2 regions of the Streptomyces sp. NPDC003035 genome follow, and region 1 is predicted to be linked to the other one. Evidence: riboswitches for the same ligand, from Rfam matches in the RefSeq annotation. Region 1 holds a riboswitch; the other holds the start of a gene.

The links. A riboswitch is a leader RNA that binds a small molecule or an ion and turns the genes downstream of it on or off. The one in region 1 is predicted to bind cyclic di-AMP.
Region 2: linked by a shared signal. The riboswitch ahead of ACFYV5_RS27300 (transglycosylase family protein) and the one ahead of ACFYV5_RS00485 (M23 family metallopeptidase) in region 1 are both predicted to bind cyclic di-AMP.

The regions. Positions count from the first base shown of each region.
Region 1 is NZ_JBIAPJ010000001.1:111,258-122,248, forward strand. It holds gene ACFYV5_RS00465 (CobW family GTP-binding protein) at 1-145, shown strand, start outside; gene ACFYV5_RS00470 (DNA topoisomerase (ATP-hydrolyzing) subunit A) at 142-2,601, opposite strand; gene ACFYV5_RS00475 (pitrilysin family protein) at 2,905-4,251, shown strand; gene ACFYV5_RS00480 (M16 family metallopeptidase) at 4,278-5,645, shown strand; cyclic di-AMP (ydaO/yuaA leader) riboswitch at 5,846-6,010, shown strand; gene ACFYV5_RS00485 (M23 family metallopeptidase) at 6,023-6,805, shown strand; gene ACFYV5_RS00490 (GntR family transcriptional regulator) at 6,969-7,652, shown strand; gene ACFYV5_RS00495 (HPr family phosphocarrier protein) at 7,817-8,098, opposite strand; gene ACFYV5_RS00500 (GNAT family N-acetyltransferase) at 8,276-10,991, shown strand, end outside.
Region 2 is NZ_JBIAPJ010000009.1:91,258-102,248, forward strand. It holds gene ACFYV5_RS27300 (transglycosylase family protein) at 340-1,032, opposite strand; cyclic di-AMP (ydaO/yuaA leader) riboswitch at 1,036-1,211, opposite strand; gene ACFYV5_RS27305 (transglycosylase family protein) at 1,471-2,478, opposite strand; gene ACFYV5_RS27310 (cytochrome P450) at 2,592-3,833, opposite strand; gene ACFYV5_RS27315 (globin domain-containing protein) at 3,944-5,128, shown strand; gene ACFYV5_RS27320 (nucleoside triphosphate pyrophosphohydrolase) at 5,137-6,126, opposite strand; gene ACFYV5_RS27325 (SurA N-terminal domain-containing protein) at 6,155-6,799, opposite strand; gene ACFYV5_RS27330 (glycosyltransferase family 2 protein) at 6,881-7,876, opposite strand; gene ACFYV5_RS27335 (YfhO family protein) at 8,002-10,425, shown strand; gene ACFYV5_RS27340 (acyltransferase) at 10,517-10,991, shown strand, end outside.

The DNA.
Region 1 (10,991 bases):
CCTGCGCAAGGAGCTCGACGGCTGCCGCGTGAACGGCCCGCAGGACGCCCCCGACGAGCACAGCATGTGGGGCGTCCTGCGGTACGTACGACAGAACGAAGAAGAGCCGGTGGAGCCGGTACAGCCCGTCGACCCGCTCGACTAGCTCGCCGGGCCCGCCAGGACCGCGATCGGCTTCGGCAGCGGGGTGCCCGAGCCGTCGCGGCGCGGGTCGACCTCCGGCAGGTCCACCGGGGTGCCGTTCTTCTGCGCGGCGAGAGCCGGGGTCGCGCCCGCCCAGGCGAGGATCAGCACGTCCTCGCCCTTCAGGAAGCGCTGGCAGCGCACACCGCCCGTCGCCCGCCCCTTGCGGGGGTACTGGTCGAACGGCGTCAGCTTCGCCGACGTACCGGCCGTGTCGTCCAGCGTGCCCGTGGAACCCGCGACCGTGAACACCACCGCGTCCGCCGCCGGGTCCACCGCCGTGAACGAGATCACCTCGGCGCCCTCGGCCAGCTTGATGCCCGCCATGCCGCCCGCGGGGCGGCCCTGGGGCCGTACCTGCGAGGCCTGGTAGCGCAGGAGCTGGGCGTCGGACGTGATGAAGACCAGGTCCTCCTCGCCCGTACGCAGCTCGGTCGCGCCGACGATCCGGTCACCCTCCTTGAGGGTGATGACCTCCAACTCGTCCTTGTTCGCCGGGTAGTCCGGCACCACGCGCTTCACCACACCCTGCCGGGTGCCGAGCGCCAGGCCCGGCGAGGACTCGTCGAGCGTGGTCAGACAGACCACCGACTCGTCGTTCTCCAGCGTGAGGAACTCCGCCAGCGGCGCCCCGCCCGCCAGGTTCGGGGCGGCGGCGGTGTCCGGCAGCTGCGGAAGGTCGATGACCGCGAGCCGCAGCAGTCGTCCGGCCGAGGTCACCACGCCGATGTCGCCGCGCTGGGTGGCCGGGACCGCCGAGACGATCACGTCGTGCTTGGCGCGCCGGCCGCCGTCCTCGTCGGACGGGAGCTCCGCCGTGGCCGTGCGGGCCAGCAGGCCGGTCGAGGAGAGCAGCACGCGGCACGGGTCGTCCGCGACCTCCAGGGAGACGGCGGTGACGGGCGCACCCGCCGACTCCAGCAGCACCGTGCGCCGGTCGGTACCGAACTTCTTCGCCACCGAGGCCAGTTCGGCCGAGACCAGCTTGCGCAGCTCGTTGTCGGACTCCAGGATCCCCGTCAGCTCGTCGATCTCGCCGTTGAGCCGGTCGCGCTCGGTCTCCAGCTCGATCCGGTCGAACTTGGTGAGCCGGCGCAGCGGGGTGTCCAGGATGTAGATCGTCTGCGTCTCGCTGAGCGAGAAGCGCCCCATCAGCCGCTCGCGCGCCTGCGCCGAGTTCTCGCTGGAGCGGATCAGGCGGATGACCTCGTCGATGTCGAGGAGGGCGATGAGCAGGCCGTCCACCAGGTGCAGCCGGTCGCGCTTCTTCGTGCGGCGGAACTCGCTGCGGCGGCGCACCACGTCGAAGCGGTGGTCGAGATAGACCTCCAGGAGCTCCTTCAGGCCCAGCGTGAGCGGCTGGCCGTCGACCAGCGCCACGTTGTTGATGCCGAAGGACTCCTCCATCGGCGTCAGCTTGTAGAGCTGCTCCAGGACCGCCTCCGGCACGAAGCCGTTCTTGACCTCGATGACCAGGCGCAGACCGTGGCTGCGGTCGGTGAGGTCCTTGACGTCCGCGATGCCCTGCAGCTTCTTGGAGCCGACCAGATCCTTGATCTTGGCGATGACCTTCTCCGGGCCGACCGTGAAGGGCAGCTCGGTGACGACGATGCCCTTGCGGCGGGCCGTGACGGTCTCCACCGTCGCCGTGGCGCGGATCTTGAACGTGCCGCGGCCGCTCTCGTACGCGTCCTTGATGCCGGACAGGCCGACGATCCGGCCGCCCGTCGGCAGGTCGGGGCCGGGCACGAAGCGCATCAGCGCCTCGAGGTCCGCGTTCGGGTGCCGGATCAGGTGCCGGGCGGCCGCGATCACCTCGCCCAGGTTGTGCGGCGGCATGTTCGTGGCCATGCCGACGGCGATGCCGGACGCGCCGTTGACCAGCAGGTTCGGGTACGCCGCGGGGAGCGCGACGGGCTCCTGCTCCTGGCCGTCGTAGTTCGGCGAGAAGTCGACGGTGTCCTCGTCGATCGACTCCGTCATCATCAGCGCGGCGGCGGCCATCTTGGACTCGGTGTACCGCATGGCGGCCGGCGGGTCGTCGTTGCCCAGCGAGCCGAAGTTGCCGTGGCCGTCCACGAGGGGGAGCCGCATGGAGAAGGGCTGCGCCATACGCACCATCGCGTCGTAGATCGACGCGTCGCCGTGCGGGTGCAGCTTGCCCATGACCTCGCCGACGACACGCGCGCACTTCACGTAGCCGCGGTCGGGGCGCAGGCCCATCTCGTTCATCTGGTAGACGATGCGGCGCTGCACCGGCTTCATGCCGTCGCGGGCGTCCGGCAGCGCGCGGGAGTAGATCACCGAGTACGCGTACTCGAGGAAGGAGCCCTGCATCTCGTCGACGACGTCGATGTCGAGGATTCGCTCCTCGAACGCGTCGTCCGGCGGCGGTGTCTTCGTGCTGCGGCGGGCCATCGCGGCTGCGGCTCCTTCACCAACAAGGTTGATCTGACGCGGACCATTGTGGACCGTCCCACCGACAACGCCGACCGCGACCCGGTCCCCAGCCGTCCGGGGAGCCGTGTGGGAGCCGTGCGGGAGCCCCGCGACTGCCGTGCACGAGCCCTGTGTCAGCCGTCGGTGAGCCCCGCGTCAGCCGTACGCGACGTCCGCGCGACCCGGAAGAGGGACGTGGGGAACCAGCGGGAACTTCGCCAGGTGTCAGTGCGCTTGCATAGGGTGGCAGGACTTTTCCATATCGCGATCGAAGGGACGTACATGCCCATGGGTCACACGGCCACGGCAGAGGCCGGCTCCGGCGGCCTGACAGCGACCGAGCACCGGCTGGCCAACGGCCTGCGGGTGGTGCTCTCCGAGGACCACCTGACCCCGGTCGCCGCGGTCTGCCTCTGGTACGACGTCGGCTCGCGCCACGAGGTCGAGGGCCGCACCGGCCTTGCCCACCTCTTCGAGCACCTCATGTTCCAGGGCTCGAAGCAGGTCCACGGCAACGGCCACTTCGAGCTGGTGCAGGGCGCGGGTGGCTCGCTCAACGGCACGACGAGCTTCGAGCGCACCAACTACTTCGAGACCATGCCCACCCACCAGCTGGAGCTCGCGCTCTGGCTGGAGGCGGACCGCATGGGCTCGCTGCTCGCGGCCCTGGACGACGAGTCCATGGAGAACCAGCGGGACGTCGTGAAGAACGAGCGCCGTCAGCGGTACGACAACGTGCCGTACGGCACCGCCTTCGAGAAGCTGACCGCCCTCGCGTACCCCGAGGGCCACCCGTACCACCACACGCCGATCGGCTCCATGGCCGACCTGGACGCGGCCACCCTCGAGGACGCGCGGTCCTTCTTCCGGACGTACTACGCGCCGAACAACGCGGTGCTGTCGGTCGTCGGCGACATCGATCCCCAGCAGACGCTGGCCTGGATCGAGAAGTACTTCGGCTCCATCCCGTCCCACGACGGCAAGCTGCCGCCGCGCGACGGCACGCTGCCCGACACCATCGGGGAGCAGCTGCGCGAGGTCGTCGAGGAGGAGGTCCCGGCCCGCGCGCTGATGGCCGCCTACCGGCTCCCGCACGACGGCACGCGCGAGTGCGACGCCGCCGACCTGGCCCTGACCGTCCTCGGCGGCGGCGAGTCCTCGCGGCTGCACAACCGCCTGGTCCGCCGCGACCGCACGGCGGTGGCCGCCGGCTTCGGGCTGCTGCGCCTGGCCGGCGCGCCCTCGCTCGGCTGGCTGGACGTCAAGACGTCCGGCGGGGTCGAGGTGCCCCGGATCGAGGCCGCCGTCGACGAGGAGCTGGCCCGGTTCGCCGCCGAAGGGCCGACGCCCGAGGAGATGGAGCGCGCCCAGGCCCAGTTGGAGCGCGAGTGGCTGGACCGGCTCGGCACGGTCGCGGGCCGCGCCGACGAACTGTGCCGCTTCGCGGTCCTGTTCGGTGACCCGCAGCTCGCCCTCACCGCCGTGCACCGGGTCCTGGACGTCACCGCCGAGGAGGTGCAGGCGGTCGCCAAGGCCCGGCTGCGCCCGGACAACCGCGCGGTGCTCGTCTACGAGCCGATCGGTACCGAACAGAGCGACAGCGACGAGGAAGAGGGAGCGGACCAGTGACCGACGCTGCCGCGTCTTTGACGAGCATGACGTTCCACCCGCAGCCGGACCCGGGCACCGCGAAGCCCTGGGCCTTCCCGGCCCCGGACCGCGGAGCGCTGGACAACGGCCTGACGGTGCTGCACTGCCACCGTCCCGGCCAGCAGGTGGTGGCCGTCGAGGTCTTCCTCGACGCCCCGCTGGACGCCGAGCCCGAGGGCCTGGACGGCGTGGCCACGATCATGGCCCGTGCCCTCTCCGAGGGTACGGACAAGCACTCCGCCGAGGAGTTCGCGGCCGAGCTGGAGCGCTGCGGCGCCACGCTCGACGCGCACGCCGACCACCCGGGCGTACGGGTCTCCCTGGAGGTCCCCGTCTCCCGGCTGCCCAAGGCGCTCGGCCTGCTCTCCGAGGCGCTGATCGCGCCGGCCTTCCTCGACACCGAGGTCGAGCGCCTGGTGCGCAACCGGCTCGACGAGATCCCGCACGAGACGGCCAACCCCGCCCGCCGGGCGGCCAAGCAGCTCTCCAAGGAGCTGTTCCCGGCCGCCTCGCGCATGTCCCGGCCGCGCCAGGGCACCGAGGAGACGGTGGCGGCGATCGACGCCGCCGCCGTGCGCGCCTTCTACGAGGCGTATGTGCGGCCCTCCACGGCCACCGCCGTGGTCGTCGGCGACCTGACCGACGTGGACCTGGACAAGGTCCTCGCCGAGACGCTGGGCGCGTGGACGGGGAACGCCGCCGAGCCGCGTCCCGTTCCGCCGATCACGGCCGACGACACCGGCCGCGTGGTGATCGTGGACCGGCCGGGCGCCGTCCAGACCCAGCTGCTCATCGGGCGCGTGGGCGCCGACCGGCACGACCGCGTCTGGCCGGCCCAGGTCCTCGGCACGTACTGCCTCGGCGGCACCCTCACCTCCCGTCTGGACCGCGTCCTGCGGGAGGAGAAGGGCTACACGTACGGCGTGCGGGCCTTCGGCCAGGTGCTGCGCTCCGACGGCCGGGGCAACGGCGCCTCGATGCTCGCCATCAGCGGGTCGGTCGACACCCCCAACACCGGCCCGGCACTTGACGACCTGTGGAAGGTGCTGCGCACCCTCGCCGCGGAGGGTCTGACGGACGCCGAGCGCGATGTGGCCGTGCAGAACCTGGTGGGCGTGGCGCCGCTGAAGTACGAGACGGCCGCCTCCGTCGCCGGAACGCTCGCCGACCAGGTCGAGCAGCACCTTCCGGACGATTTCCAGGCGCAGTTGTACGCCCGCCTGGCCGAGACCGGCACGGTGGAGGCGACGGCGGCCGTCGTCAACGCCTTCCCGGTGGACCGTCTGGTCACCGTGCTCGTCGGTGACGCGGCGCAGATCGAGGAGCCGGTGCGCGCCCTCGGCATCGGCGAAGTGACCGTCGTCACCGGCTGATCGAGGCGACCGAGCACCCTAGGAGGACCCCGACGTCACGGTACGTCGGGGTCCTTCCCTATGTCCGTATTGCGGAAGACGGTGGCTGTATGCCCTGTGGCATGTCTTACAAACAGCCGTGTCTGTTTGCTGATTGAAAGACGGTCCGCTTAGCGTCGGTCCGGCTGTTCGCCAGTTGCATCCGCCGCGCCCGCGGCATCGGACAGTCATCGCCGAGTCCCCGTCAGGCGCGAGCCTGGGGAGCCGGGGACCCATGAAGTCCCTGGGGTGAATCGGACGCCTTCGCATCCGTGCGGAGGAGCCCGTAGGAGACCTTCCTGCTCCGAACCCGTCAGCTAACCCGGTAGGCGAGAAGGAAGGAAAGGATCAGCCACTACATGGCGTTCACCCGTGCCACCGGGAAGCATCGTGGTCCGAGCCGTCTGGCGCGCCGCAGCGCGGGCATCGCCGGCATCGCGACACTCGCCACCACCGGCGTCATCGGCACCCTCGCCTCCCCGGCGCTCGCCGTCGACGCGGACGCCCCCTCTCCCGAGGACACCGGCCTGACCCAGATCGTCGCCGTCGACGACCTCGCCGACACGATCGACGCCCAGGCCGCCGCCCAGGAGCGCGAGGCCGTCGAGGCCCGGGAGCGCGCCGAGGCCGCCGCCCGCGCCAAGGCCGAGGCGAAGCGCAAGGCCGAGGCCCGCGCCAAGGAGATCCGCGAGGCCAAGGAGCGCGCCGCCCGTGAGGCCGAGCGCAAGCGCCTGAACTCCTTCCAGCTCCCCATAGCCGGCTCGTACGTGACCACCGGCTACCAGGCCGGTGGGTCGCTCTGGTCCTCCGGCAGCCACTCCGGCGTCGACTTCCGTGCCGCCTCCGGCAGCCGGGTCGTCTCCGTCGGATCCGGCACCGTCGTGGAGGCCGGCTGGGGTGGCGCGTACGGCAACAACATCGTCATCCGGATGAACGACGGCACGTACACCCAGTACGGTCACCTGTCGGCCATCAGCGTCTCGGTCGGCCAGTCGGTCACCCCGGGCCAGCAGATAGGCCTCTCCGGCTCGACCGGCAACTCGACCGGCCCGCACCTCCACTTCGAGGCGCGCACCAGCGCCGAGTACGGCTCCGACATCAACCCGGTCGCGTATCTGCGCGCCCGCGGCGTGAACGTCTGACCGCAGACTCACAGCACGTCAGAAAAGCCCCGGCTCGTACTGAGCCGGGGCTTTTTGCTGGCCAAAAGATATCCATGCTTCCCGGAGACCCATCGGAAATAGTGCTCTGCTGCAATAGAGTCGCGGCGAACCGGTTTCGCGCGGATCAAAGCGGAGGTCGAACATGCGCATTCCCGCGCACTCGGTATGCACGGCGATCCGGGACGACATCGTCTCCGGTGTCTTCGCGTGCGGCAGCCGGCTGACCGAGGAACAGCTGGCCCGCCGCTACGGAGTCTCCCGCGTTCCGGTCCGCGAGGCCCTGCGCACCCTGGAGTCCGAGGGCTTCGTGATCACCCGCCGCCACGCGGGCGCCCATGTCGCCGAGCCCACCGAGCAGGAGGCGGCGGACCTGCTGGACGTACGGGCGCTGCTCGAGCCGCTCGGTGCCGCCCGCGCCGCCCAGCGCCGTACCGAGGCGCACCTCAAGGTGCTGCGCGGCCTGGTCAGGCTGGGTCAGGAGAGGGCCAGGCGCGGGCAGGGCGAGGATCTGCGCTCGCTCGGCGGCTGGTTCCACGAGACGCTGGCGCAGGCCTCCGGCAGCCCGGCGCTCACGGCGCTGCTCACCCAGCTCCGGCACAAGATCGCCTGGATGTACGCGGTCGAGCCGGCGGCCCAGCCCGTCGAGGCGTGGGCCGAGCACGGGGCGATCGTGGACGCGGTGGCGCGCGGCGACGCGGAACGGGCCCGCGCCCTGACCGCGCTGCACGCGGAGCGCTCCCTGGCGCAGCACCGGTTGAAGCGCGTCGAGCGCGGGCGTGTGAGGGCTTCGCAACACGTCGTCAACACCGTGAACGTCCGGAATTAACACGCGGGCCGTATACAAAGAATAGGAATTCGACGGGCTTTCTTCGTGCTGCTCTGAATTCCAGCGGGAACGACAAGCCGGACCGGTGGGGAAAACAATGGAGCCGCGCCCGCCGTCATTTCGGCGTGCGCGGCTCCATCGGAAACCGGAATTCGGTCGGACGGTCAGACGGTCTCGGGAAGCTCGTCGAGTCCCTCGGCAACCAGCTTCGCCAGACGGTCCAGAGCGGCCTCGGCGCCATCGGCGTCCGAAGCGAGCACGATCTCCTCGCCGCCCTGCGCGCCCAGACCGAGCACCGCGAGCATCGACGCGGCGTTCACCGGGTTGCCATCGGCCTTGGCGATCGTCACGGGGACGCCGGAGGCCGTGGCGGCACGGACGAAGATGGAGGCGGGGCGGGCGTGCAGGCCCTCGGCCCAGCCGACGTTGACGCGGCGCTCAGCCATGGTGTTGCCCTTCAAGTCTCAAGCGGGTTGTCTAGACCAGTCTCTCACGGGTCGCGGGGTGCTCGTGGCCGACCTGCGGCCCCTGCGGCAGGGGCTGATGGGTCCTCCCTACCCTGCCCGGCGCGCAGACGCCACACGACCGGTGCCACTGTCGGACCCCGGCCGTACGCTTGGCCCATGCAGAGCGCGTCGGAACGGCCGGAGCAACCGGAACACGCCTACCCCGCCCACTGGGAGGCGGATGTGGTCCTCCGCGACGGCGGCACGGCGCGCATCAGGCCCATCACCGTCGACGACGCCGACCGGCTCGTCAGCTTCTACGAACAGGTCTCGGACGAGTCGAAGTACTACCGCTTCTTCGCGCCCTACCCGCGGCTCTCCGCCAAGGACGTCCACCGCTTCACCCATCACGACTTCGTGGACCGGGTCGGGCTCGCGGCGACCGTCGGCGGGGAGTTCATCGCGACGGTGCGGTACGACCGCATCGACGACCGGGGCCGGCCCGCCGGCGCCCCCGCCGACGAGGCCGAGGTCGCCTTCCTCGTCCAGGACGCCCACCAGGGGCGCGGCGTGGCCTCCGCACTGCTCGAACACATCGCGGCGGTGGCGAGGGAGCGGGACATCAGGCGCTTCGCGGCGGAGGTCCTGCCCGCCAACACCAAGATGATCAAGGTGTTCACGGACGCCGGGTACACCCAGAAGCGCAGCTTCGAGGACGGCTCCGTGCGGCTCCACCTCGACCTGGAACCCACCGACCGCTCCCTCGCCGTCCAGCGCGCGCGTGAGCAGCGCGCCGAGGCCCGCTCCGTGCAACGGCTGCTCGCCCCCGGCGCGGTCGCCGTCATCGGCGCCGGACGCACACCGGGCGGAGTCGGCCGGACGGTCCTGCGCAACCTGCTGGGCTCCGGGTTCACCGGTCGTACGTACGCCGTGAACCGCGCGCTCGGGGAGGGGACCGCCACGCTCGACGGGGTGCCGGCCTTCCGCTCCGTCGGAGACATCGGCGAACCGGTCGACCTGGCGATCGTGGCGGTGCCCGCCGAGCGGGTGCCGGAGGCGGTCGCCGACTGCGGCGAACACGGCGTGCAGGGTCTCGTCGTCCTCTCGGCCGGGTACGCGGAGAGCGGCCCCGAAGGGCGGGAACGGCAGCGCGCACTGGTGCGGCAGGCCCGCTCGTACGGGATGCGGATCATCGGTCCCAACGCCTTCGGGATCATCAACACCTCGGCGGACGTCCGGCTGAACGCCTCGCTCGCGCCGGAGATGCCGGCCCCCGGACGGCTCGGGCTCTTCACCCAGTCCGGCGCGATCGGCATCGCGCTGCTCGCCGGACTGCACCGGCGAGGCGCCGGCCTCTCCTCCTTCATCTCCGCGGGCAACCGGGCGGACGTCTCGGGCAACGACTTCCTCCAGCACTGGTACGACGACCCCACGACCGATGTCGTCCTGCTGTACCTGGAGTCGATCGGTAACCCCCGGAAGTTCACCCGGCTGGCCAGGCGGACGGCGGCGGTCAAGCCGGTGGTGGTGGTCAAGGGCGCCCGGCACAGCGGGAGCGCGCCACCGGGACACCGCGTACCTGTCACGCGCATTCCGCACGCCACCGTCTCCGCGCTGCTCCGGCAGGCCGGCGTCATCCGCGTCGACACGGTCACCGAGCTCGTCGACGCGGGTCTGCTCCTCGCGGGCCAGCCGCTGCCGGCCGGGCCCCGCGTGGCGATCCTCGGCAACTCCGAATCGCTCGGGCTGCTGACGTACGACGCCTGTCTGACGGAAGGGCTGCGTCCGCTGCGTCCGATCGACCTGACGACGGGGGCGAGTCCGGCGGACTTCCGCGACGCGCTGGCGGCGGCGCTCGGGGACGACGCCTGTGACGCGGTCGTGGTGACGGCGATCCCGTGGGTCGGCGAGAACGGCGCGGTCGAGTCCGGCGACGGCGAGGTCCTCGCGACTTCGCTCCGCGACGCGGTCGCCTCGGCGCCGACCCCGGCGAAGCCGGTGGTCGTCGTCCACGTCGAGATGGGCGGCCTGGCCGAAGCCCTCGCGGCGGCGACGAGCACGCGCCCGACCCCGGGCCCGCCCGGGCCGCCCGCGCGGGCGGCAGCGGGCGCATCTGCCGGTACGGCGCCGGCCACCGGCCCGGGCCTCACCGGCGCGACGGGCGGACCCGCCGGGACGGGCCCCGGCACCGGTACGACGCCGGCCACCGGTCCGGCACCCCTCAGCGACCGACGGGACGCCGAACCCGTCGGCGAACCGACGTCCGGCACGGGCCCCGGTTCCGGCCCGCGTTCCGGCGCCGACCCGCGTTCCGGCGCCGACCCGCGTTCCGGCGCCGGCACGGGCTTCGCCCCGGCCGGTGGCGGCGGGCCCGCTTCGACCGACATGACCGCGACGTCGCCGGCCGGCTCGGCCCAGCGGCCCGGTGCGGCGGCCGGCACCGCCGGTCCGGGCGCCGGTGAGGGGGCCGCTGCCGGGCCCGCAGGGGGCCGGCCGTCGAACGGCACGCCGCAGAGGTCCGGCCCCGCCACGCCGCCGACCGCCGTGGAAGACGCCGTCGGCGTGTCCGGTGGTGGCAACATTCCCGCCTATCCCGCCGCCGAGCGGGCCGTGCGGGCGCTGGCCGAGGCCGTGCGGTACGGGCAGTGGCGGCGGCAGGCCGCCGAGCCGGGGCGGGTGCCCGAGTACGAGGACATCGACGAGGGCGGGGCCGCCGCGCAGATCGAGCGGTTGCTGGGCGAGGACGTCGACGCCCGGGGCGTGACCCTCGACATCGACGCGGCGAGCGAGCTCCTGGGGCGGTACGGGATCACCGTGCTGCCCACCCTGCCCGCGCCCAGCCCCGACGCCGCCGTCCTGGCCGCCGGCCGCCTCGGCTACCCCGTCGCCCTCA
Region 2 (10,991 bases), on a different contig from region 1:
TCCTTCTGGGATGTGACGCTAGATGTGACGAACACTTGTGCAGGGTCGCTTCGGCCTTGCGACAAGAGCCTAACCGGCTCCGGGGCTCCGGCCAGCCGGGCGCCCGCCCGCTGGGACGAAAAAGGACCCAAGGGCATGCATCCCGGGGCGAACGACCCCGAAGCTACCTTCCGGTAACGCGGACCTCCGGAAGGCGGAGCCCTCGGGAAGGGGGAGCCCTCGGGAAACGCGGAACCCCGGTCCGGCGCGCACGGGGGAAGGGCGCGCCGGACCGGGGTGGTCACCGCGGGAGGGTCGGAGGGACCGCGTGAGCCGCCGGACTCACGCGAACCGCCGGGCTCACTTCAGGTGAAGCTGCTGGCCCGGGTAGATCAGGTCGGCGTCGTCGACGACGTCCTTGTTGAGCTGGAAGAGCTTCTCCCAGCCACCCTTGACGTCGTGGGCGGCGGCGATCTTGCTCAGCGTGTCGCCGGCGACGACCTTGTACTCGCCGTCGCCCTTCTCGACCTTCTTGCCGGTCGGGGTGGTGACGGTCTTCTTGGACTCGGCCTTCTTCGGGGCGGTCCGCGTCTCGCTGCGGGTCGTCGGCTGCTCGGCCTGACGCTCCTGCTTCGGGGCGGCCTGCTGGGCAGGCGCCTCGACGGCACCGGTGTCCGGGGAGGCGCTGGAGAGGCCCACGCCACAGCTCGGCCAGGCACCCTTGCCCTGACCGGCGAGGACCTTCTCGGCGATCGCGATCTGCTGCGACTTCGAGGCCTGGTCGGCGGTGGCGGCGTACGCGGTGCCACCGTAGGCGGCCCACGTGGAGGCGGAGAACTGCAGGCCGCCGTAGTAGCCGTTGCCGGTGTTGATGGACCAGTTGCCGCCGGACTCGCACTGGGCGACGGTGTCCCACTCGGAGGCGGTGGCGGCCGAGGCGGACCCGGCGGTCATCAGCGGGGCGGCGACGGCGACACCGGCGACACCGGCGAGGGCGACGGCGCGGGTGGCCTTGGAGGGACGGCGGTGTTTGCCCTTGGCGGAAAACAGCATGGGAAATCTCCTCACCGACGCCTACGAGGTGAGCTGTCGGGTTCGGGCCATGTGAGTTGCCCGGCCGCGCGACCTAGCGCGCGGCTTCACCCCAAGCCGCTCCGTCGGCCGTCTGTCTCAACGGCCGGGGGCGGCACTTACCTTGGGTCCCCCGCTCCTGCCTTCGGCGCATGACGCGACGACTGTTCCCATCGGCCGACGGCAGGATTCGGCGTATCGGTCGACGGGGCCCGCGGTGGCGAGCGGTGATGACCGTAGACACAGACCCCTCGGAAGTTCAAAGACGTCCATTGGGGAAAAATCGCCCGTACGTGCTCCGGGACGAAGGGTGTTTACGCAGGTGAGAGGTGACGGAAGCAAAGTTTGCGGACGTGATACGCCAGTTGCGACAAAGAGACCCATGTCTCACTTGCACAGAACTGGACATACAGAATCTAACTAACCCTTGGATCCGGGCAGACCGATCGTCAGATCGAGGCTCTGGCCAGGCAGGATCAGGTCCGGATCGGTGCCGACCGTCGACCGGTTGGCGTCGTAGAGGGCGCCCCAGCCGCCGGGGAGTTCGTTCTCCTGAGCAATCTCGGTGAGACTGTCGCCCGGCTTGACGGTGTATGCGTCCGAAGTGTCCTTGGAGTCCGCTACGTCCTCGGAGCCCCCGGAGTCCGTTCCGTCCGCAAGGTCCGCATTGTTGGCATCCTCGCCCGGCGTCACCCCACCTGTCGGCGCGTCAGTCGGCGAGGTGCCCGGCGAGGTGCTCGGTGACGCGTGACGTCCCGTTTCGCCAATACTGCCCGGATTGACCGTCTCCTCCGGGGCCGCGTCACCGCGGTGCTTGCCGGTGCCTGACTCCACCGGCACGGAGGGCGTGGTGGGTGCGGTGGGCGTGGCGGACGTGACGGGCGCCTCCGTGAGGGCGTCCGGGGCCGGCGTCGCGGGCGCGGTCGTCTCGGGAGTGGTGGCGTCGGGGGCCGCGGGGGCGGCCGGAAGGCCCGCGGTCAGGTTCGACTCCGGGAGGGGGGCCGTGGACTCCGGCGGAGCGACCGCCGGACCCGGGTCGACACCGGGAGCGGCGCCGTCGTTCGTCAACCCGGCGATCGGGGCGCAGGTGGCCCACTGCATGGAGCCCGCGGCGAGCGCCTTCTCGGCCACCGCGATCTGCTGGGCGCGGCTGGCGAGATCGGCACTGGTGGCGTACGCGAGGCCGCCGTACGTCTCCCAGGTCTCCTGCGTGAACTGCAGCCCGCCGTAGAGCCCGTTGCCGAAGTGGGCGCTCCACAGGCCGCCCGACTCGCACTCGGCGACCCGGTCCCAGGTGGCGGCGTCGGCGGCGGAGGCGGAGCCCGCGGCGAGCAGCGGCAGAGCGAGGGCCGACCCCGTGACGCCTGCGGCGACGACGATGGCGGGGGCCTGGCGGGGTCTGCGGTGTCGACCGTTCCCGGAGCGCATGCGGAGTGCCTTTCGCGTGACTGCTGAGGTGACGGTGAACGTAGCGGCATTCGAACGTCAGTCACAAGTCGATGCAGCGGAGATCACGTAAAAGTCACAGTCTTGACGGGCCGTCAGCTCACAACTCGGTCGAACCGCACCGGAAGGGTACGCAACCCCCGCATGATGAGGCCTCCGCGCCACCGCAGATCGGCCGGATCGGCGGCAAGTCGCAGCTCCGGCAGGCGGGTCAGCAGCGTGGCGAGCGCGATCTGGCCCTCCAGCCGGGCGAGCGGGGCACCGATGCAGTAGTGGATGCCGTGCCCGTACCCCAAGTGCTGGTTGTCGCGCCGGGACAGATCGAGGGTGTCCGGCTCGTCGAAGCGCGCCGGGTCGCGGTCGGCGGCGGCGAGCACGACGAGGACCGGGTCACCCGCAGGGATCGCCTGCCCGCCGATGGTCAACGGCTCCCTGGCGTACCGCCAGGTCGCCAGCTCCACCGGCCCGTCGTAGCGCAGCAGCTCCTCGACCCCGGTCTCCAGCAGGCCCCGCTCCCCCGCCGCGAGCGAGGTCTCGAGACGCGCGCGCTCCTCCGGGTTGCGCAGCAGGGCGTACACCCCGTTGCCGATGAGGTTGACGGTGGTCTCGAACCCCGCGAAGAGAAGGATGAAGGCCATGGCGGCCGCCTCGTTCTCGGTGAGGTGCTCGCCGTGGTCCGAGGCCTTGATGAGCCCCGAGATCAGGTCGTCGCCCGGGTCGAGCCGCTTGCGGTGGATCAGCTCCGCGAGATACCCGCGCATCTTCTTGACCGACCGTGCCACCCCGCCGCGCGGCCCGCCGCCGTGGCGGATCATCATCCCGGCCCAGTCCCGGAAGTCGTCCTGGTCCTCGCGGGGGACGCCGAGCAGGTCGCAGATCGCGTAGATGGGCAGCGGGAAGGCGAACTCGTGGATGAGGTCGGCCTCCCCGGTCTCCGCGAAGGAGTCGATCAGCCGGTCGGTCAGCTCTTGGACCCGCGGGGCGAACTCGGCGACCCGGCGCGGGGTGAACGCCTTGGACACCAGCCGCCGCAGCCGGGTGTGGTCCGGTGGGTCGATGTTGAGCAGATGTGTCATCAGCTCGGCCTTGCGCTCCCCGGGGATCCCGGTCTTCCCCTTGGCGTGCGAGGGCTCGTCGTGGTGGGCCGGGTTCTTCGACAGACGCTGGTCGGCGAGGGCCTGCCGGGCGTCGGCGTACCGCGTCACCAGCCAGGCGTCGACCCCGCTGGGCAGCTTCGTCCGGTGGACGGGCGCGTGCTCGCGCAGCCAGGCGTAGGCCGGGTACGGATCGGTCGCGAACTCCCAGGTGAAGAGCTCGGGGGCGGGGGGCGTGCTCACCCTGAGACGGTACAAGGTCGCCCCCGCGCCGGCTTCCCGGTGGCCGGGGGTCCCGTATGTGATCGTCCGGTGAAGAGGCGTGGCCTAGATTCTCCCGGGTGGATGCCCAGTTGCTCAGAAGCACGTTCGCCGTCGTCGAGAGACGGGCCGAACACGCCGTCACCTTCTTCTACTCCCATCTCTTCTGGAACAACCCGGGCGTCCGTGAGCTCTTCCCCGAGGACATGCGGCCCCAGCGCGACCGGCTCTTCGCCGCCCTCACCCATGTCGTGCACCATCTGGAGGACCCAGGACTGCCGGTGTACCTCGCCCATCTGGGCCGCGACCACCGCAAGTTCATGGCCGCGCCCGCGCTCTACGCCGCCGTCGGAGCGAGCCTGACCGCCGCGTTCGCGCACGCCGCAGGGGCCGCGTGGAGCGTGGAGGCGGAGAAGGCGTGGACCGAGGCGTACGGATACGTCGCCGAGCTGATGGTCCGGGGCGCCGAGGAGGCCGCGGCGGACGGGGAGCCGGCCTGGTGGGACGCCGTGGTGGCGCGCCACGAGCGGCTCGGCGAGGACCTGGCGGTGCTGACCCTGCGACCGCGGCAGCCCTTCGCGTACCGGCCCGGTCAGTACGCCGGCGTCAGCTCCCTGCGCGTGGCACGGGTGTGGCGGACGTACTCCCTGGCGAACGCCACCCGGCCGGACGGGACGGTCGATCTGCACGTCAGCCGGATCCCCGGCGGCGCGCTGAGCACCGCGCTGGTCGACGACGTGCGTGCGGGCGAGCCGCTGCGGCTGAGCGCGCCCGGGGGCGCGCTGACCTCACGGACCGCGCCGGACGTGCCTCGTACCTATATCGCCGCCGGGACCGGCTGGGCGCCGGTCAAGGCGCTCCTCGAAGAGGTGGCGCAGGGGCCGGAGGGCACCGAGGCCCGGCTCTTCCTCGTCGCCCGGGCCAAGGAGTACCTGTACGGGCGGGAGGACGTCGCGCGCCTGAAGGAGCGCATACCCGGGCTGAACGTCACGTACATCACCTCCGCGCCCCAGCACCCGCGCGACCAGGCGACCGAGCGGCTGATCCAGGCGCTGTACGCCTACGGCAACTGGCCCTCCCACGACGTCTACCTCGCGGGCCCGCCCGGCTTCCTCGCCGAGACCGTCCCGGTCCTGGAACACCTCGGCGCGGCCCGGCTCCACCACGACCACGTCCCGACGGCGGGCCCCCGCCCGACCGGCACGGCGGAATGGCTGATCGACCCCCCGCAACTGCACTGGCACGACCCCGAGGCCAGGGCCCCGCGCCGGCCTTGAGGTGGGCGTCAGGACGGCGTCTGCCGCGCGTCGACGCCCTCCGTCGCTCGGATCGTGTCCCGGTACGTGCGGGCCGCCGCCCGCAGCGCTGCCTCCGGGTCGATGCCGGACGCCTCCGCCCGGGCCGCCAGGGCGAGCAGTTCGTAGCCGACGCCCTCGCCCGTCGGCAGCGGCACGTCCAGGCCCGCCGTGCGCACCCGGCCCGCCAGCTTCGCGGCGAGCGCGAGACCGGGCTGCCCCAGCGGCACCCCGTCGGTGACCGAGTCGCGCTGCTTCTCGATCGCCTTCGTGCGCAGCCAGTGCGCCTTGACGTCCTCCGGGGTCTCCGCGGTCGCGTCGCCGAAGACGTGCGGGTGGCGGTGGATCAGCTTCTCGACGATCGTCCCGGCCACATCGTCGACGGAGAACGGCTCCTCCGCGTCCTCCTCGGCGATCCGGGCGTGGAAGACGACCTGGAGGAGGACGTCCCCGAGCTCCTCGCGCAGCTCGTCGCGGTCGCCGTCCTCGATCGCCTCGACGAGTTCGTACGCCTCCTCGATGCCGTACTTGGCGAGTCCCTTGTGCGTCTGCCGCGAGGACCACGGGCACTCGCGGCGGATGCGGTCCATGACCTGCACCACGTCGAGGAGTCGGGCGCCCGGCAGGTCGTACGAGCCGGGCAGCAGCTCCAGGTCGGGCATCGCGACGCGGCCGGAGCCGGCGAGCCGGGCGAGTCCGTCGGTGAGGGCCTGGTCGCCCTCGCCGGAGGGCAGGATCACGACGGTCCGCCCCCCGGCGCAGGCGTCGACGAGGTCCTGGGCGGCCGGGCGGGCGTGCTCGACGACGACGCCCGCCTCGCGGAGGTACGGCAGCTGGGGGTGGTGCTCGTCGGCGCACAGCACCCGGTCGGCGCCGTGCAGCGCCTGCCACGCGGGCCAGGACAGCAGTCCGGGCGCCACGCGGTGGCTGGCGGTGAGCAGGACGATGCGACCGGGTTCGACGGGTGTTTCAGCGTTCACCCTTCGACCTTACGTGGGGCTAGTGGGGCTACGCTCCCGCTTCCACGGCCGCCGGGTCCTGGCTGATCGGGCGCAGCCAGGACGGGGTGAACGTACCCAGCTGGATCTTCTTGTCGTCCCAGGCGCCGAAGCGCGGGTTCACGTCGATGTCGAGCGCCCGGGACGCCTCGGCGAAGACCTCGGTGAGCTTCTGCTGTCCCTCGGGGGTGTTCGCGACGCCGAGCTTCGCGGCGATCTTGTTCATGAGGACCGTGCGGCGGACGACCACGTCGATCTGGTCGGGGGCGACGCCCTGCTGCTGGAGCAGCATCGCGGCGAGCTGGGTCTCGCCGCCGCTCTGCTCGGTGAACTCGGCACGCGCCTTCTGGATCTCCCCGCGGGTGGCCGTGATCCCGTGGTCCGCGGCGACCTTGTCCACGACCTTGTCGAAGATCATCACGTTGAGCTTCTCACGGCTGAGGTCCCCGGTCCCCTGGATCAGCTGCGCCGCCTGCGGCGACGCCTGCTGCGCGGTCCGTACGTCGCGCACCTGTGCCTGGAGGCTGGACACCTCGATCCGTTCGCCGCCGACGACCGCCGCCGCGCCTGGGTGGGCCTCACCGCCGCAGGCGGTGAGCAGCGGGGCCGCGGCGAGGAGCGCGGCGGAGACGGAGAGCGCAGTGCGGCGGTGCAAAGGAGCCTCCCGGCGTGGGTCGTGCGTCAGTGGGACGACCGTGCGGTGATCGATAGTAGGCAGTCGCGGTGGCCTGGGCCACTACTTCGACGTGACTGCCCCGATCAACGACTCACGTGTTCGGGTGGTGGCGGTCCGCGGCCCGATCGGCCCCGGAACGTCCGTGTTCGTCTCCTTCACCAGGAAGTGCGGGCGCCGCTTCACCTCGTAGTAGATACGGCCCACGTACTCCCCGACCAGCCCCAGCATCACCATCTGGACCCCGGCCAGCGCCGTGACGATGACGAGCAGCGTGACGTACCCGGGGGTGTCCACGCCCCGCACCAGGGCGACGCCGACGATCCAGGCGGCGTAGACCAGGGCCACCGACACCAGCGTCATTCCCAGATAGACGGCTGCCCGCAGTGGCTTGTTGTTGAAGGAGAGCAGCCCGTCCAGACCGTAGTTGAGCAGTTTCCCGAAGGTCCATTTCGAGCGGCCCTCCTCGCGCACCGCATTCTCGTACTCGAATGTGGTGGTGCGGAATCCGACCCAGGCGAAAAGGCCCTTGGAGAAACGGTTGTACTCGGTGAGTCCGAGGATCGCGTCGACGGTACGGCGGGAAAGCAGCCGGAAGTCGCCGACCCCGTCCACCAGCTCGACGTCCACCAGCCGGTTGATCGCCCAGTAGTAGGCGCGGGCGGTCAGGGTACGGGTCACCCGGTCGCCCGTGCGGGTGCGCCGGGCGATGACCTGGTCGTACCCCTCGGCGTGCAGGCCCACCATGCGGTGCACGAGCTCCGGCGGGTGCTGGAGGTCGGCGTCCATGATGACGACCGCGTCACCGCGCGCGTGCTGGAGGCCCGCCAGCATCGCGGCCTCCTTGCCGAAGTTCCGGCTGAAGGAGACGTAGCGGGCGCGGGGGTCGGAGGCGGCGATCTCCTCCAGGAGCGGGAGCGTACGGTCGTGACTTCCGTCGTCCACGTAGACCAGCTCGAATTCCCCGTCGAAACGGGAGAGTTCGGTGGTCACATGGTCGTGGAAGCGACCGATGATCTCCTCTTCGTCGAAACACGGGACCACGATCGAGAGCAGCACGGAGAACACGACAACCCACGTGGATGTCGCCGGCTGATTCGCGACGTGACGGCGAGGCGACCATTGCGTGAACTGGGCCCGGTGGAACACCGTTTCGGGTTCCGTACTGGCATATTCGCACCACCATGCCTGTTCAGACGACACCGGCCGGGGGCCGCTCGGACCGCCCCTCGGACGCCCGCGCCGCCGGCCTCGCCGCCTTCCTCACCGCGCTCGCCGTCTGCGCGGGGGACGCCGTCGCCCGCGCCTTCCCGTTCGGACCGCGCCGGCGCGGCGTGAACGACCTGGCCAACCAGTTCGTCCCGTACCACGCCCATCTCTGGGACCTGCTGCACGGCCGGGCCGACGGCGGGCTGCTGCTCAACTGGCAGTCCGGCTGGGGCACCAGCTTCCTGCCCGACCTCGGCACGTATCTGGGCAGCCCGTTCGCCCCGCTGGTGGCGCTCTTCCCGCGCGCGGACATCGAGTACGCGGTCTATGGGGTCACGGTCCTGAAGATGGCCGTCGCGGCGGCCGCCATGACCGTGACGCTGCCGCGGCTGCGGCCCGGCCCCCGGTGGGCGGCGGCGGTCCTCGGGGCGTCGTACGGGCTGTGCGGCTGGGCGGTCGTCGAGGCCACGTACAACCCGATGTGGCTGGACGGTCTGATCGCCTTCCCGCTGCTGTGCCTGGTCGGCGAGTGGGTGCGGCAGGGGCGCCGGCCGCTGCTCGGTCCGCTGGTCGTGGCGGTGTGCTGGGTCGCCAACTTCTACACCGCGTACATGGCCACGCTCGGCGCCGCGCTGGTGCTCCTGGTCCGGCTGCTGGAGGCGGGGCCCTTCCGGCTCCGCGTTCTGGTGCGGGCGGCGACGACCGTGCTGCTCGGGATCGGGCTCGCCGCGCCGGTCCTCGTCCCGGTGTTCCTCGGCTCCACGCACGCGTACCCCGGCCTTGCGAAGGAGTTCCGGCCGGCGGACGGGACGGACTTCCTGGCCCGGCTGCTTCCGGTGACGTACAGCTTCTCCACCCCGGCGGCGTTCGTCGGCACCGGGACGCTGCTGCTCGCCGGCGCGCTCCTCTTCCACCGTGCGGCGCCCCGGCGGGAGCGGTGGCTGTGGGCCGGGTTCGCGGTCGCGCTCGCGATGTCGCTGCAGTGGGGGCCGACGCATCTGACGTGGCATGTCTTCGCCACGCCCAACGGCAGCCCGTACCGGCAGACGTTCGTCCTGTCCGGGGTCCTGGTCATCGCGGCCTGGATCGTCCTCTCGTACGGCTGGCCCGGGCGCCGCGCGCTGCTCGGCGGGGCGGCGGTGGTGGTGGCGGTCGGCGTGGGCGCGGCCGCCAGCGAGCTGGTGACCGGCTGGTCGTACCCGCTGCTCACCCTCGGCCTTGCGGCGGCCTGCGGTGGGCTGTGGCTGGCCTCCCGAGGCAGGAGGACGGTCGTGGCGGCGGTGCTGCTGGCGGGGGCGCTCGTCGGTCAGGCCGCCGCGACCACCGCGTACGCGGACCGGGCGCGGCTGCGGCTCGACGACTACCCGGCCTGGGGCGCGGAGCAGGACCGGCGGACGGCCGCGCTCGCCGCGGCCGACGGCTGGCCGGCCCACCGCACCGACTCGGGCCGCCCGCGGATCACCGGCAACGAGCCGCTGCTCTTCGGCGGCCAGGGGGCCGCGTACTACAGCAGCCACACCCCGTCGGTGCTGACGCGGACCCTGGCCGCGCTGGGCGGCGGCTGGACCTCGCGGGGGCGGAACCTGCAGAGCCTGGACAACCCGGTGACGGACGCGCTGTTCGGCGTCGGCGCGCGGTGGCGGGGCGAGACCGTGGTGCGGACGGGTCCGGTGCTGCCGCTGGTGACGGTGCGTCCTGAGGGTGCCGCCGTGCCCCGCTACGGGCCCTCTCCGTTCCGCAACCAGGAGATGCTGCTGGGCTCGTCGGTGTACACGCTGCCCGCCGACGGGGTCTGCCCGGTCGGCAGCGAGGTCTTCCTCTGGGCCCCCGATCTGAGGGGGACGGCCCGGCTCGGTGCGAGCGGGGCGCCGGTACGGCTGGAGGGCGGGATGCCGAAGTGGCGGGCCGCGCTCACCTCACTGGGCGTGCAGCGGACGGCGGGCACACGGCCCGTACTGGACGGCGGCGCCACTCGGGGTCACTCGATCGGCTGCCTGGATCCAGGGCGGCTGACCGCGGCGGTGGCGCGGCTGAAGACCTCGGCCGCGGTCTCGGTCGAGGCCACGGACAGCGGCATCCGCGCGGAACTCCCGCCGGGAACCCGGGGCACGGTCGTGGTCGCCGGCCCACGGATCGCGGGCTGGACGTGCGGTGGCCGCCCGGCGGACTCGTACGGCGGCCTGGTGGCACTGAAGGTGTCCGGCGAGACATCGGTGAGCTGCGACTTCAGGCCACCGGGCCTGCGGGCGGGGCTGGGCGCGGGGGCGGTGGCGCTGGTGCTGCTGGTGGCACTGACGGCCGGGGAGCGGGCGGCGCGGCGGCGTGGCACCGCCGACGCCGCGCCGTCCGGCTCCTCACAGCCCCGCGCGCCCAGGGAGTCGGCCGGGACGCTCACCTGAGTGACCAACGACACCGGCACCTCGGCTGTGTGGATGCTGTGCGCCGACTGTACGGTCCCTCTGGAATGTTCATTCGAGGGGAGGCCCCGCCATGCCCGGCACCAGGGGAGCCGACAGCAGGAAACAGCCGGGCACGCGCCTCTTCGCGCTGGACGGCATCCGGATCACGGCGGCCCTCGTCGTGGTGCTGTACCACTACATAGGCCTCAACGCCGCGTGGGACAGGAACACGGCCGAGCTGTTTCCCGCCCTCCGGCCCTTCGCCCTGTACGGCTGGCTCGGCGTCGAAGTCTTCTTCATCGTCAGCGGCTTCGTCATCTGCATGAGCGTCTGGGGGCGCACGGTCGGTGACTTCGCCGTGTCCCGCGTGTCCCGGCTGTTCCCCGCCTATTGGGCGGGCATCGCGCTGACCGCGCTCACCTTGTGGCTCCTGCCCGAGGTCCGGGAGCTGCGTCACACGGACGAGTGGAGCGACGTCCTCGTCAACCTGACCATGATGCAGGGCGGTCTGGGCGTCGGGCATGTGGACCACTCGTACTGGACGCTGTTCGTCGAGCTGAAGTTCT